DNA from 2 places in the Fictibacillus sp. 7GRE50 genome. Region 2 is predicted to be linked to the other one. Evidence: riboswitches for the same ligand, from Rfam matches in the RefSeq annotation. Region 2 holds a riboswitch; the other holds the start of a gene.
What was found. A riboswitch is a leader RNA that binds a small molecule or an ion and turns the genes downstream of it on or off. The one in region 2 is predicted to bind S-adenosylmethionine.
Positions count from the first base shown of each region.

Region 1 (8,405 bases), on a different contig from region 2:
GCTTGATGACCCAATCATACCTGCCATGATGTTCATTTGCACCATGTACGACAACGATTGTTCCGATCGCATCCTTTTTTGTTTTCCACGTCCACATTTCTCCACCTTCTTCTCTATTCATAAGACTTGATGATTTGCTAAACTGTAGATAGATAAATATTGATAATAGGAGTGTATAATGATGATCTATCCATTTGGAGATAAACAACCTAAGATTTCAGAAACTGCCTTTATTGCAGACTATGTCACCATAACGGGTGATGTTCAGATTGGCGAATATTCTTCTGTATGGTTTAACACATCCATACGAGGAGATGTTTCCCCGACTATCATTGGAAACTATGTAAATGTTCAAGATAATTCCGTTCTTCATCAAAGCCCGAACCGCCCTCTTCATTTAAAAGATGGCGTTACAGTTGGACATAGCGTGATTTTACATAGTTGTGTCGTTGAAGAGAACGCATTGATCGGAATGGGTTCACTCGTGCTCGATGGAGCTCACATTGGACAAGGAGCTTTTATAGGCGCAGGAAGTCTTGTTCCTCCTGGAAAAAAGATACCACCTAATACGTTAGCTTTCGGTCGGCCTGCTAAGGTGATTAGAGAATTAACAGAAGAAGATATCACGGACATGAACCGCATTCGCCGTGAATATTACGAGAAAGGTCAGTATTATAAGTCCTTGCAGCCTAAACGTTAAACTCGATTAGGTTACCATCTGGATCACTCACAAAAACTTGATGCCACTCTGTTTTGTTTGTTGGTTTGTTAACATAAGGAACGTTATGAACATCTAATGTTTTTATTAGCTTGTCCATGTCGGTAACTCTTATCGCAAAATGACCGTCTCTGCTATCAATCTCAGTCGTATTTCTTCTAGCCTTACCTTTAGGATGAACGATCAAATGAAGCTGTGTGTCACCGATATCATACCAAACGCCTGGAAAATCAAACTGCGGGCGTTTTTTATTTTGCTTGAAACCGAGAATTCCCTCATAAAAATAAAGGGATTCTTTTAGATTTGTTACAAGTAAGGATACATGATGTATTCCTGCATACATGTACTTCCACCTCACCTCTCTGTATGTTTTGCCCATAATTTTAACATAGAAACAAACAATTTGAGATGAATTCGTACTGAAACTGCCTTCCTTTTGAATACTTATAATAAAAGTTAACAATATGAAAGGAAGTTGTCTGATGCGTCCATCTAACCAAAAGTCTTATGTTCCTTATCATAGCCCTTACGATCCGTGCCCTCCGATCGGAAAAAAATATTACTCTACTCCTCCTAATCTATATATGGGATTCCAACCATATAACCTGCCACAATACTCACCAAAAGAAGCACTCCAAAAAGGCACATTATGGCCAGCATTTTATGATTATTATGAAAATCCCTATGAAAGAAGGAGGTAATCTTCGTGCCATCAACCTTACCTGAAGAGTTCTATCAGTGGATGGAAGAACTGCAAGCAGTTGATTTTGTTCTTGTGGAACTTACTTTATATCTCGATACACACCCACAAGATGAATCTGCAGTCCAACAGTTTAATCAGTTCGCAAAACAAAGAAAACAGATCAAAAGAGCCATTGAATCAAAATATGGTCCTCTCCAGCAATACGGAAACAGTTATTCAGGTATGCCATGGAATTGGAGTGACGGACCATGGCCGTGGCAGTTATAAAGCGAAAGGAGGTTCATTTAAATGTGGGTGTATGAAAAAAAACTGCAATATCCCGTTAAAGTCACTTCATGTAATCCGACACTTGCTAAATACTTGATCGAACAATATGGAGGTGCAGATGGAGAACTCGCAGCGGCTCTTCGGTATTTAAATCAGCGTTATACAATTCCAGACAAAGTGATAGGACTTCTTACAGATATAGGTACAGAGGAGTTCGCGCATCTCGAGATGATCGCAACCATGATCTACAAGCTGACAAAGGACGCCACACCAGAGCAACTAAAAGCCGCTGGCATCGCAGACCACTATGTAAATCACGACAGCGCATTATTTTACCATAATGCAGCGGGTGTACCGTTTACTGCAAGCTACATAGCTGCAAAAGGCGATCCGATAGCTGATTTATATGAAGATATTGCAGCGGAAGAAAAAGCACGAGCTACCTATCAATGGATCATTAATATGTCAGATGACCCTGACCTTAATGACTCTCTTCGGTTCCTAAGAGAAAGAGAGATTATCCACTCTCAACGATTCCGTGAGGCAGTTGAAATCTTAAAAGAAGAACGTGACAGGAAAATATATTTCTAACCATTCTGCACATGCAGGATGGTTTTTTTATAATAATTTCATACTGTCTTCATGTTCCCCTTACAATTGTATTTTATTATTATAGTATCAAACAAAATATGAATGGTAAGGGGGATATTCATGACAAAAGTAATCGACTGGCTTTATGAAAAAGAGTGTACATTTTTCCGGCTGATTAATGGAAGATTACACAGAAATTCAATGGATCATTTTTTTCACTTGTGGACACATCTTGGTGGTGCAACAGCTACTATCTCAACAAGTATTCTGCTTCTGTTATTTCTCCCTATGCATTTAAAGTCTTGGGGAATTGTTTGTATGCTGTCATTATTGATCAGCCACATTCCTGTTGCGATTTCTAAGAAAATGTACCCGAGAAAGAGACCGTATTTAAGCCTTCCAGATACAAACATCGGCGATAACCCATTAAAAGATCATTCTTTTCCATCCGGTCATACAACAGCTGTATTTTCAATCGTAACGCCTTTAATACTATTGAATCCGTTTATCGGTATATTTTTATTAGTCGCCGCTCTTTTAGTGGCCATCTCCCGTATGTATCTAGGTCTTCACTATCCATCTGATGTACTTGCAGGAATGATTCTAGGCATCAGCTCCAGCTTCTTTTCTTTGTTCTTAGTTAATAGCTTTGTCTTGCCTTATTTCTTATAAAAAGGAGATGAAGAAATGAAGCTTGCTCTTTTTTCTGATACGTTCCACCCACAAATTAACGGAGTTGCTCGTACGTTAAAAAGATTTACGAGTTACCTAGAAACCAATGGAGTTGATTATAAAGTTATCATGCCTTCATTTGAAGATGTTCAAGAAACAGAGGGCAAACAGTATTATGCCATGAAAAGCCTGCCACTCTTTCTATATCCAGAGTGCAGGCTTGCCATACCTCAGTTTAAAGCCTTGAACGATGAACTGAATACATTTAAACCTGATCTCCTCCATATAGCGACTCCTTTTAATATTGGTCTGTTCGGAATGAGATACGGTAAAAAAGAAAGCATTCCAATGGTTGCCTCCTATCATACTCATTTTGACCGCTACCTTGCTTACTACCATCTAGATTTCTTATCCCCCTTGCTCTGGCGTTATCTGCAATGGTTTCATAAACCTTTTGAAAAGATCTTTGTTCCAAGTGAAGAAACACGGAAGATTTTATACACAAAAAGCTTTACTTCTATTGAAATATGGTCCAGAGGAGTTGACTGTATGATGTTCACACCTCAAAATCGAGATTTCCATGTTCGTGAAGAATATAAGATCACACAGAAGTATATCTTCTTGTTCGTGGGAAGACTAGCACCTGAAAAGAATCTAAACATCCTCAAAGAAATGATAGATAAGCTGCCATCCCCTTTGAGCGAGAATGTTCATTGGCTGATTGTGGGTGACGGACCAAGTCGACGTGATGTCGAACAGTGGGAAACTGAATATAGCAATGTAACATGTGCAGGCTATCTATCTGGAGAAGATCTTGCGCGGGTTTATGCTTCAGCCGACCTTTTCGTCTTCCCTTCTTCTACAGAGACGTTCGGCAATGTTGTTTTAGAAGCAGCTGCCTCTGGGTTACCTGCTATCGTGTCTGATTCTGGCGGAGTAGCTGAAATTGTTCAAGACGGTGTAACGGGTAGAATCTGCAAAGCTAGAGAAGCTGACTCATTCATACAAAATATCGTTTCTATTATGGAAGATCCTATGCTCTTAGGCTCTATGAAACGAAAAGCAAGAAATTATGCGATGACTCAATCTTGGTCAGCTATTTTCGGGAACCTTTTAATGCAGTATGAAGAAGTTATTTATACGAAAAATAAAAATAAAACGATCATTGCGTAGCAGGTGAATAGTTAATAAGATATGAAAATACGAGGATAAAATAAACGTATCTTCCAAATGAACATTAGCGATTAAGATGTTCGTTTGGAAGATACACAATTTTTTTTACGAGGTAATTACAATTATATCCGCAGATAAAATACATATATCCGTAAAACTAGCGAATAATTCCGTACATAAAATTTTTTATCCGATTTTCGACATAACCTTCTAAACTAACCACTAAAAAAACCAGACTCCCAAAAGGAAGTCTGGTTTAACATGTTATTAAATATTAAATATTTGCTTGTTTCTTAAGCTCTGCAGCCTTATCTGTGTTCTCCCAAGGAAGGTTGATGTCAGTACGTCCAAAGTGGCCGTATGCAGCAGTTTGCTTGTAGATCGGACGGCGAAGATCAAGCATCTTAATGATTCCAGCCGGACGAAGGTCGAAGTTGTTGCGAACTAGTTCTACAAGAACTTCTTCAGAAACTTTACCTGTTTCAAACGTGTTTACAGCGATTGATACTGGTTGAGCAACACCAATTGCATAAGCAAGCTGAACTTCAACTTTGTCAGCAAGACCTGATGCTACGATGTTTTTAGCAACATAACGAGCAGCATAAGCAGCAGAACGGTCAACTTTAGTTGCGTCCTTACCAGAGAATGCACCACCACCGTGACGAGCATATCCACCGTATGTATCTACGATGATTTTACGGCCAGTAAGTCCAGCATCACCTTGTGGTCCGCCGATTACGAAACGGCCCGTTGGGTTGATGAAGTATTTTGTGTTCTCGTCGATTAGTTCAGCAGGAACAACCGGCGTGATTACTTTTTCTTTGATGTCTCTTTGAATTTCTTCAAGTGTGTTCTCAGGGTGGTGCTGAGTAGAAATTACGATTGTGTCAATACGAACAGGTTTGTCGTTCTCATCATATTCAACAGTTACTTGAGTTTTTCCATCTGGACGCAAGTAAGGAATCTCTTCAGACTTACGAACCTCTGTAAGACGACGAGATAATTTATGAGCTAGTGAGATTGGTAGAGGCATAAGCTCTTCTGTCTCGTTACAAGCATATCCGAACATTAGACCTTGGTCACCTGCACCGATCGCTTCGATCTCAGCATCTGTCATAGAACCTTCTCTTGCTTCAAGAGCTTGGTCAACACCCATCGCGATATCAGCAGATTGCTCATCGATAGAAGTTAGTACTGCACATGTTTCAGAATCGAAACCATATTTGGCACGGTCATAACCGATTTCTTTAATTGTCTCACGTACAACTTTTGGGATATCTACATAAGTAGAAGTTGTGATCTCACCTGCAACAAGTACAAGACCTGTAGTTACAGATGTTTCACATGCTACACGAGCATTTGCATCATTAGCTAAAATTTCATCTAGAATCGCATCTGAGATTTGGTCACAGATTTTATCTGGATGGCCTTCTGTAACGGATTCTGATGTAAATAAACGACGACTAACTTTTTTGGACAAGTTAATATCCTCCCTTTAACTGCTTTTGAGTATGATACGGTACTTTATTCTTATCTATTTTACACAGTTTATGTTCTTAACCTGAAAAAGGCATAAAAAAAGCCCTTCCCTGTCTCACATACATTCACGAGGGAAAAGGTTTATAAAACCAAAATGCCTTCAACCTCTTATTGTCCAAGGTTATTTTCACCTTGCAGGTTAGCACCTTTTCATTTCCAGTAGCGTTATTATTGCCACTTTCATGTCGGTTGCTGGGTTTCATAGGGCCTGTCCCTCCACCTACTCAGAATAAGAGTAGCCGTTCTCGAAATATGATAGCGTAATGCTTCACCTCTGTCAATAGAAAACCCTATGAATAGCAATAAGTTTGGAGTATTATATTCTATAGAATGAAAGCGTTTTAAATAAGATGGATAATTCACAACATTTTGTTCTTTTTTTCAGAAGTAAGAACTTTTTTGATGCACTTTCATAAAATAGTATACATTATTTAAATCAATGTGTTATACTAATTTTCGAATATATCACTCTAGGATAAAGGATGGTACTGTCTCATATGAATACATTGGAATTTACGACAACCTTAAACGATCTTGTGACCCGTGAAACAACTCACCAGAACTTACCTGTTCCGGTTTTAGTAGAAAAATCTCTTCAGCGCAACGAGGGCATCCTTACATCCACAGGAGCACTTCAAGCTACAACGGGGAAATACACAGGCCGTTCCCCTGAGGATAAATTTATCGTTGAAGATGCTTCCATTAAAGATTCAATCGATTGGGGAAAGGTAAATAAACCATTTTCACCAGAAAACTTTGATAAATTATACAAAAAAGTACTCCAATACTTAAGCAATAAAGAAGAACTATTCGTATTTAAAGGGTTTGCTGGTGCGGACCGCGAGTATCGCCTTCCTATCCAAGTAATTAACGAGTATGCATGGCATAACCTTTTTGCTCACCAAATGTTTGTGCGCCCGAACCACGATGAGCTAGGTTCTCATGAATCTCAATTCACAGTGATTTCAGCACCAGGATTTCAAGCTAATCCGGCTGAAGATGGAACTAACTCAGAAACATTTATTATCGTCTCTTTTGAAAAGAAAATTGTCCTTATCGGTGGTACTGAGTACGCAGGTGAAATCAAAAAATCTGTATTTTCTGTCATGAACTACATTCTTCCTGAAAAAGGCATTCTGTCTATGCACTGCTCTGCCAACGTTGGGAATGAAGGAGATGTAGCTTTATTCTTCGGACTATCTGGTACTGGTAAAACTACATTATCAGCAGATCCGAACCGTCGCTTAATCGGAGATGATGAGCATGGTTGGGCTAACACCGGTGTCTTTAATATCGAAGGTGGATGTTATGCTAAAACAATCGATCTTTCTAAAGAAAAAGAACCACAGATCTGGAATGCGATTCGTTTTGGAAGCGTTTTAGAGAATGTTATGATCGATCCCGTTACAAGAGAAGCAGATTATAAAGATTCTTCACTAACAGAAAACACACGTGCTGCTTATCCTGTTGATGCTATTCCAAATATAATTCAACCAAGTGTTGCAGGACACCCGAACACGATCATCTTCTTAACAGCTGATGCATTCGGCGTGCTTCCTCCAATCAGCAAACTGACTAAAGAACAAGCGATGTATCATTTCTTATCAGGGTATACGAGCAAACTTGCAGGAACTGAAAGAGGCGTAACATCACCACAAGCTACGTTCTCAACATGTTTTGGTGCACCATTCCTGCCACTCCCTGCTACCGTTTATGCTGAGATGCTCGGTAAGAAAATCGATCAGCACAATGTTCAAGTTTATCTTGTTAACACAGGATGGTCTGGTGGAGAGTACGGCATCGGAAGCCGTATGAATCTAGGTCACACGCGTGCAATGGTGCAGGCTGCTTTAGAAGGCGAACTTGCTTCTGTTGAAACAGTCGTTGATCCTATATTCGGGCTTCATATTCCAACACACTGCCCTGGTGTACCAGATCAAGTTCTTCAACCGAAAAAAACGTGGCGTGATCAAGACGCTTATGACGTTAAGGCAAAAGAGCTTGCGGGCCAATTTAATGCGAACTTTGAAAAATTTAAGTCTGTTTCGGCTGAAATTTCTCAAGCTGGACCACTCGTTTAATACACGGAATAATGACCTTCCATTCTAGCGATGGAAGGTTTTTTCATTTATGAAAAGGAGCTAAAATCTCATTCAGCTCCTTTTCCATGTCCTTTCATCCATGCGCATAAAGCATATGTAATCTTCCGGTTCTCTTTTGGAGGAAAATAATGGGTGTACTCCGGATAGATCCATGTTTCACATGGCTTTTTGAGTTCTTTTAATCTTTTTTCTATCTTAAGTGTGTGTTCGACCGTTACATTCTCATCCTTCATACCGTGAATGCAAAGTAAGGGTGTATCTAATTCTTCACAATAATTAAGCGGCGATCGCCATTCAAATTCTTCTGGATATTTCTCTGGTGTTCCTCCAATAACTCTCTTCATCATCCTGCGCAGATCCTCTCTCTCTGCATAGGTGATAGCCATATCAGTCACACCGCCCCATGTTACGACAGAACGTATCACAGGATATTTCATTGCCGTAAACAAGGCCATAGGACCGCCACGAGAAAATCCGAACACATGAATGTCCTCTTCATCTACTTTTGGAAACTGCTTCAAAACTTCATAAGCTGCAAATGCATCTGTTCGATCTTCCCCAGCAAAATCTTCGTTGCCTTCCCCCCCTAGATTTCCACGGTAATAGGGAGCCATCACAACAAATCCTTGTGAGGCAAACT
Region 1 is NZ_JACZDW010000001.1:267,887-276,291, forward strand. It holds gene IHV12_RS01260 (alpha/beta hydrolase) at 1-121, opposite strand, end outside; gene IHV12_RS01265 (gamma carbonic anhydrase family protein) at 182-700, shown strand; gene IHV12_RS01270 (VOC family protein) at 690-1,061, opposite strand; gene IHV12_RS01275 (spore coat associated protein CotJA) at 1,201-1,419, shown strand; gene IHV12_RS01280 (spore coat protein CotJB) at 1,461-1,688, shown strand; gene cotJC (spore coat protein CotJC) at 1,710-2,279, shown strand; gene IHV12_RS01290 (phosphatase PAP2 family protein) at 2,400-2,951, shown strand; gene IHV12_RS01295 (glycosyltransferase family 4 protein) at 2,967-4,124, shown strand; gene metK (methionine adenosyltransferase) at 4,399-5,604, opposite strand; SAM riboswitch class I at 5,769-5,899, opposite strand; gene pckA (phosphoenolpyruvate carboxykinase (ATP)) at 6,161-7,744, shown strand; gene IHV12_RS01310 (alpha/beta hydrolase family protein) at 7,813-8,405, opposite strand, start outside.
Region 1: linked by a shared signal. The riboswitch ahead of metK (methionine adenosyltransferase) and the one ahead of IHV12_RS11260 (MetQ/NlpA family ABC transporter substrate-binding protein) in region 2 are both predicted to bind S-adenosylmethionine.

Region 2 (8,405 bases):
TAATTGGAAAAAATTTCACGGTAAACGCCAATATATTCACGGATAAACGCTATATATTCACGAATAAAATTTTTTAAACGATTTTCGACAAAAAAGCCATTTCCCCACTCAAGAAATGAACGATAAAATTAACAACGTTACTCTGTAATCCCTGCCTGAGTAATTTCCACCTTCATATTAACGTTGATCGGCATGTCAGGGTACTGTTCATCCCACCGTTTAAAATCAAATCCTCTTGTTCTGCTCCTCGCCAAATCGCCTAACCCGATCGTATCTACATTCAATTTTTGAAGTTTTTCTACAATCTTGTTCGTTCGCCTATCCATTGCTTTCTCGGTTGCTCTTTCTAGTTGTTCGATGAGTGACGGATCGCTTACAGGAATCTTCGGCGCTTCACTTACGCGTCCTTTTATTTTAACGAAAATGTCTACGGATGGAGATCGTTTCACGTCTTTAAAACGATATTCTACTTTAGATGACAAATTTTGAATCGTAAAGAATTGATCGTTTTTAAATTTCACTTCATAGATGCCTTTTTCAAAAGGTTCCATCAGTAGCTTTAAGAGAAAGGAATCTTCGAGCTTCAGTTGCCCGACCATTTTGTCGTCTTTTAAGAGGGCTGTACCTTTTACTCGTATTCGATCCCCCTGCATTTCCAAGAGTGGCAAGTTGGGATCCATGCCTTTTCCGTAATACGTATACAAAAAATCATGTAGATTTGACTTTGGTATGTTCGCGTTCATATTTTGATTTAGAAGCTGGAGCAAATACTTTGATGGCGTTTCACTAAGCGGATACTGCTCTTTTAACAATGTTTTCGTACTTCCTTTAACGACTGCCAAATATAGGTCTCGACCTAAGGAAGGATCACGCTGAAGTGTGTCAACTAGATCATATATGCCTTTTTCAGCTAATCGGTCATTATAAAGAGCAATTTCTAAGCGACCGATCTCAAATGGTTTTGGAGATTCAGCTTGTTCTAGAGCTCTTGCCATCTTGCTCGTATTCGTGGTTGCTGTAAACACTTGAGAAATTGGAGGAACATCTTCTCCTCGCTGTGGAATGGCTACCATCCCGTTCAACTCTACTTGGTTATTCGATTTATAATCATATCCAACTGCTGATACGAGTTGAACATCTTCTAGGATTTTTTTGCTTGGAAAGCAGCCAGTTAATAGCATTAATGTGAAGATAATGAGAAGCTTCTTTTTAGTCATTTTTTGTTTTCCTCACTTTTCCTGAAATCAGCTGGATCACAAATAAAAACGGTATATAAGCATAGAGAATATAAAAACCTACTTGAGAAACTTTCGTATTTAGTATGTCTACTTGTTGGCGATCAACGACTAAGATGCAACATATGAAAATAACGAAAAGCATTGTGCGCAGCGCACTTTTTTGTTTGATCTTATATAAACGGTGAATTCCGCGGCTCACAGACCACAAACCTATACAGATGTTAGGAAGAACGACGAAAAGCCAAAGAGCGATACCGGCATATTCGAATCGCTGTGCGAATGGGAGGTCTACAATTTTCCATAGTGTTAGTGTCGCCCAAATCGTATGTTGAAGTTGTTCTTGATTAAAATAGACAAAAGATACGAATACAGTAATGAGGTAAGTGAACATGGTAAATAGATTTCCTAAGTGAGCCCACTTTTGTGATTTTTCAGGTTGTTTTAAAAAAGGTAAATACAACAGTATGAGCTCGAATCCTAAATAATCAAGAGTAACTCCTTTAGTAGCAGCCATGAGGTCGCTAAATGAATGATCTAAAATAGGAAAAAGATTTGTATAGTGTGCATTTTTAAGTGCGTAATATTTTAATAAAAATAGAGGGAGGGTGATAAAAAAGCCTAGTACGGATAATCCTGCGACAACGCGGATTCCTCCAATAACATACGAATAAGCTAATCCTAAGAGGATGATGGCTATAACAGCCGTATTCAGCTCGGGAAACACCCAGATTTGGATTACTTCAATATAAGTCCTAAGTACGGTTAGAATCGTAGAACTAAAATAAATCAAGAGAAGAAAACTTAATGAGCCGCCAATCCATCTGCCGAACAAGTTTTTATGTACGCCAATGATATCACCGTTCTCTTTTGAAAGAACACGATAGATCATCCAGATCAGTACATTAAATGAAAGACCTCCGATGATTACAGAAATCCATGCATCATGTCCTGCTGATTTAGCGATATAACGCTCAAATCCTAGAATTCCCACTCCAATCTGCATGGTTGTAACCATATAAAAAGCCATATAAGGTGATATCTGCTTGTTTTCACTGATCTGAGACATAAATACCCCTCATTTTTTAGTCCTCAATGTCATGCTTTGCTGTTGCCCGCTTTTTATTCATCCTTGCCTTATCCTGTGGTCTTAATAAAGATGGTCGGCTATTTTGCATACTGAACGGCAGTCGTACAAGAGCATCTTTTAGATCATTTGCACGAAGCGGATATAATGGTGCGATATAAGGTCTTCCTAGAGATGTTAGTTTCAGCAGATGAGAAACGATAAAAGCGAAACAGATACCAACACCTAGAACCCCTAAAAACTGGGCAAACAATAAAAAGGGAAAACGCAATAAACGAATCGTGTTACTCATCTGATAGACAGGTGTTGTAAAAGAAGCAAGAGCGGCTAAAGCAACAATTATTAACAAAACGTTACTTGTTAATCCTGCTTGTACCGCTGCCGTTCCGATAACGATACCTCCTACAATACCGATTGTTTGACCGACCTTAGAAGGCAGCCTGGCACCAGCTTCTCGAAGCAACTCGATGGAAAGTTCTAGTACGATAGCTTCCAGTATAGGTGGGAAAGGAATATCATTACGTGAAGCAACGAGTGTAGCTAATAGATTTTCCGGAATCATTTCATAATGAAACGTTAATACTGCTACATACAGAGGCGTTGATAACACGGAAAACATGACAGCCATGAGTCGAATCAATCGAAAGGCAGAAGCGAGCGTCCAATTTAGAAAATAGTCTTCGAAAGCGGAGAAAAATTCCACGATGGTTGTTGGACCCGTTAACGCATGGGGAGATCCGTCAGCCATAATCGCCACTTTTCCTTCAGATAAAACACTCGCTACCCGGTCTGGCCGTTCTGTATCAATGAGCTGTGGAAAAGGAGAGTTCTCATTGTCGGAGATCATTTGATTGATATAAGAACTATCTACAATATGATCGTACTCGATATCATTGACTCGCTGAATCGCCGTGTTCACATTTTCTTCATCCGCGATTCCGTCGATATAAATGATGGCTACTCTCGTTTTTGAGAGTTTCCCAACCCGTACTTCCTTAACTGTGAATTCAGGAATAGGAAGTCTTTTACGAATAAGGTTTAAATTTGTGTCTAGTGATTCAACAAAAGCTTCCTTTGGACCTACAACACTAAACTCAGTTTCAGGGATAGAAATCTGCCTGTTTTCGGTCGATAGACTTGGAACAAGCAATCCTTCTGGGTCCTCTTTATTCATTTGAATAAGAATAAACCCTTCTGTTACTTTGTTAGCGATGTCATGCACATCATTCGTTTTGACCATCCCATCTAACGGCAAATGCTTTTGTATGTCATCTAAGTTCTTTAATTGAATGTCTGTTATATAGGGTAATAAATCCCGATGAACAAATTCGGGATTTACAAGTGTTTTATAATAAGAGATATAAAATGTGCTGAGTGATGATTGCTTAACGGTAGAAAAGTCTGCTGAAGCTCTTAGCTTTTTCATGAGCTCTGGGAATGTCAATGTACCTTTTGTAGGATCTGTATTTGATTCTTGTTGTTTTTTCTTTTTCTTCTTAAAAAATATCATTGAAATCACCCGTTCGTTGTTACGTCATGAACTACTACATTTCTTTATCATCTCCTCGTCATTTAATAATATTCTGTTGGCAAACTTGATCATGGTTTGTTTTTTTATTGACAACAATTAGCAAGTAGCCTATGATTATCCTTAAATTAATAATGAAACTCTTATTAAGAGCAGGCGGAGGGAATTAGCCCAATGAAGCCCGGCAACCATCGGATGAACTATGTTTTGACCGAAACGGTGCTAAATCTAACAGCAGTTATTGCTGAGAGATGAGAGAACGAACGGATTGTATGTATGGAACCGTGTTCTCTAAGGGAACACGGTTTTTTTGCGTTTATCATACTGGTTAAGTGAATTTCAATAGAGAGAAAAGGAGTGGGTGATATGGTTATGTCGGATTGTATATGGTGGAAAGACAGAAAATTGGCTCACACCATTCATTTTCCTAATTGGAGTGATGCAGGTGAAAAGAAGTTTCCGCTGATCATTATTTGTCACGGTTTTACGAGTACACGAATTGGAGTAGATCGTCTGTTTGTTAAAACGGCTCAAGAACTCGTTAAACTTGGGTTTGCTGTATTGAGATTTGATTATGCTGGCTGTGGTGAAAGTGAAGGGGAATATGGAGATAATGAGTTTGCTTGTTTTATCGATCAGACGAAGGAAGTTATTTCTTTTGGTAGCAAACTACCTAACATTGATCAAAATGCAATAACGTTAATCGGACATAGTTTAGGCGGTGCGGTAGCGATTTGCACTGTAGCTGATGATGATAGGATTGGGAATGTGATCACTTGGTCTGCAGTAGGGAATCCATTTGAAGATATTAAAGAAATAGTTGGTTATAACGGAGAGCACCCCGTGATTGATCATCTAGGGTATGCGATAACCGAAGAATTTTTACTTTCGCTTCAAGCTTATTCACCGTTAGAAGACATCAAACAGTTTCGTGGTAACGCACTGTTCATCCATGGCTCGGACGATCCAGTAATATCTTCAAGATATTGCTCTCACTATTTTGAAGAATCAAGAAAGAGGAAAAATGGTAGAAGCTCAATAGTACTAATAGAAGGTGCCAATCATACGTATTCTTCAATTGTCCATTTCGATAAATTAATTTCTTCCACTTCTGAATGGTTAGTAAAGAATGTTAAAGTTTCTGTTCAGAATAATTTGAAAAAAAGTGTTTGACATTTTACAAAATTCCTGTGATAATACAAAGTAATTTGATAGGAATACTCTTATTAAGAGCAGGTGGAGGGAATTAGCCCTATGAAACCCGGCAACCATTCATGTTGAATAATAATCAATATGAAAACGGTGCTAAATCTAACAGTGGTCACACTGAGAGATGAGAGGATTATCGGAATCGTTTTTCGAGAAGCCTTCTGTCTCTGTTATGAGAACAGGAGGTTTTTTTGTACCACCTCTTAAAGAGCATCTATTATCAAAGAACTTATAGAAACTAAAGGATAGGGGATCAGATCATGAAAAGAATCATCGAAGTATTACTCGCAAGTTTCGCAGTATTTTTATTAGCGGCTTGTGGCTCATCAACAAGTGATGGAGAGAAAACAGAAAAGCTAGTAGTTGGAGCATCAAATGTACCACACGCAGAAATTTTAGAGGAAGCGAAGCCGCTTTTAGAGGATAAAGGCATTGAATTAGAAATCGTTAAGTTCCAAGACTATATCTTACCGAATAAGTCTTTATATGAAAAAGAAATTGATGCGAACTATTTTCAGCACATTCCATATCTAACACAGCAAGTGAAAGATAACCCGAAGTATAAGTTTGAAAATGCAGGAGCTGTTCACTTAGAGCCGATGGGCGTTTATTCGAAGAGACATAAGTCATTAAAGGACCTACCAGAAGGCGGGAAGGTTATCTTAAGTAATTCAATTGCTGAGCACGGGCGTATCTTGTCAATCTTTGAAGCAGAGGGACTGATCAAACTAAAAGAAGGAAAGGGCTACGAAGCTCAAATAAGCGATATTGTAGAAAATCCGAAAAACTTAGAGTTTGTGGCAGACATTGATCCAGGGCTGTTGACTAAAGCATACGAGAATGATGAAGGCGATGCGATTGTGATCAACACAAATTATGCAATCGATGCGGATTTGAACCCGAAGAAAGATTCCATCGCACTTGAAGGTTCAGATTCACCATTTGCGAATATTATCACAGTTCGTGAAGGCGACAAAGAGAAGAAATCTATCAAAACCTTGTTAGAAGTGCTTCATTCGAAAGAAATTACCGATTTTATTGATAAAGAGTATAAAGGTTCAGTGCTAGCTGTTAAAGAATAAGGATGAATGAGCTGACTAGATGGTGATATCCACTCATCTAAGCAGCTTTTTTCATTTACAGATGTTTTTAAGGCATCCGATTAACACCTTTTTTGAAAATTAAGTCTAAATAAGAAAAATTAAGTCTTACTCAGAAAAATTAGGTCGTTCTGATCATCAATTAAGTCAAACTAGACATGAATTAAGTCTAAACTCAAAAATAAAGGCCCTTCGACAATATCCGCATCTTTCATCACCAACAATTGGCGATATGATATGATGAAGACAGATGAATACAGCATATAAATCAATGGAATAAGCGGGTGGAAAAGGAAATGGCAATAGATTTTTGGTCACCTGTCAAATTATCACTTGGCATAGCGGTGACAGCTTCACTGATTGTAATCCTAGCCGGCTTGTTTTTCGGAAGGATCATGGCTCACCAGAAGTTTAAAGGGAAAACGTTAATCGAAACAATATTCCTACTTCCACTCGTACTACCCCCAACTGTGGTAGGTTTCTTGTTAATCGTTTTGTTCGGTCGAAATGGTCCCGGGGGACAGCTCGTAGAGTGGCTCTTTAATCAGCCGATCATGTTTACATGGTGGGCAGCCGTTATTGCGTCTGCAGTTGTGGCATTTCCACTCATGTATCAATCCGCAAAAGCGGGGTTTGAATCTATTGACGCAGACATCGAAAATGCAGCGCGAGTAGATGGAGCCAACGAGTGGGATGTATTGCGAAAAATCTCTGTTCCATTATCTGTTAGAGCTATCACATCAGGTGCTATTTTAAGTTTTGCTCGCGCATTAGGTGAGTTTGGTGCAACATTAATGTTTGCCGGAAACATACCTGGAAAAACACAGACGATATCCACCGCAATCTATATCGCGATCGAATCAGGAAATATGGATCTTGCATGGATGTGGGTAGGAAGTGTTATTGGTATATCATTCTTAATGCTTGTTGCTGTAAATCGCATAAGAGCTTAGTAGAAAAAAGAATCTGTAATGATTGTATTTTGAAACTACAAACATGGGTATGGTAGGCGGTTCTGCATTAGTATTAAAACCAGTGAATAAAGAAAACACAGCTTCTCTAAAGAGGGCTGTGTTTTTTTTAGTTCAAAATCCCATGTGAAATACTTATTCGTTTTTTTCTATACTTACCGCAAACTTACTATGAGAAAGGTATTTTAATCGAATGGATTTGCCTTTGAAATGATCTTTGTAAGACTTAGCCGTTATATTCAAATGTGCAACATTAACTTTTTTACTATCAATCATTATGGAAGAGACATAGTCAGGACCATTTTTCGAGCCATACGTTAAGGTTGAAGGAATTCCTTCTATCACGTTGAATTTTCTAGCTTCATAGTCACCAATATCTTCGTAGAGTTGAAATACGGTGTGTGAAAAAGTAATCGCAGCTGCAATGGATCCAATGACTACAACCGGAATAAGTAGGCGTTCTACCCAGTTGTGTATTCTTGAATAACTGGCAACAAAGCCAATAAATAATGATAGTAGAGACATGGCTAAAAAAAGGAAAAGCTCCGTCAAAACAAGGTGATCTTGAAATACTGTCGAAGATAAAAATAAACTTATAGCAGAGAATAGCAGAATCACCAAAAGTAAGATGAGAGGAAATGTACTCGGAGTCCTAAAGCTTCGAGATCCTGTAATTCTTTTCTTTTTTCGATAACCCATAATGATCCTCTCCTTTATAAAATATATTCCTTAAAGCTAAACCACTATTCATGAGCGTGAAGAGTCACTTCATTGGTTCTTGAATAACATCATTTACCGACGGAAACGGAGATTATTATATGAAATTAACTGGAGCCCAACAATCTGCAATAGATTATGTTGAGCGTTATGCTGCAAGACATAAGGACGATGCTCAAACGACGATTCAACATTTATTAAGAATGTCTAATATAACCACTGAAGTATTTCATAAGGCAGTCCATAATGTTAAAGAGCATGCCCGAATTGCTCTTCACTTTCATCCGGATCGGCCAAACTCTTCAATGAATTGTATTGCCGAAGCGTTACATCAAGAAGGAATATACAAGAGTCAGTTTGAAACGTTGCTTTCAAACGGAAGTGTATCTGCCTATCCCGGAGGTTTACGTGATCGGTGGGAAGAACAATTATTTGGAGGAGCTTACCAGATAAAAGGAACGACCCTTAATGAGCGAGCAAAATATGGTGCGTTAAACATTATGATGCATGCCGATGGGCCAGCGCCACGGTTTGGTTCGTGCTACTTCTTACTCAAGC
Region 2 is NZ_JACZDW010000003.1:4,410-12,814, forward strand. It holds gene IHV12_RS11240 (Ger(x)C family spore germination protein) at 138-1,217, opposite strand; gene IHV12_RS11245 (GerAB/ArcD/ProY family transporter) at 1,210-2,304, opposite strand; gene IHV12_RS11250 (spore germination protein) at 2,321-3,832, opposite strand; SAM riboswitch class I at 3,991-4,108, shown strand; gene IHV12_RS11255 (alpha/beta hydrolase) at 4,223-5,023, shown strand; SAM riboswitch class I at 5,071-5,190, shown strand; gene IHV12_RS11260 (MetQ/NlpA family ABC transporter substrate-binding protein) at 5,320-6,141, shown strand; gene modB (molybdate ABC transporter permease subunit) at 6,456-7,112, shown strand; gene IHV12_RS11270 (hypothetical protein) at 7,266-7,829, opposite strand; gene IHV12_RS11275 (DUF3626 domain-containing protein) at 7,949-8,405, shown strand, end outside.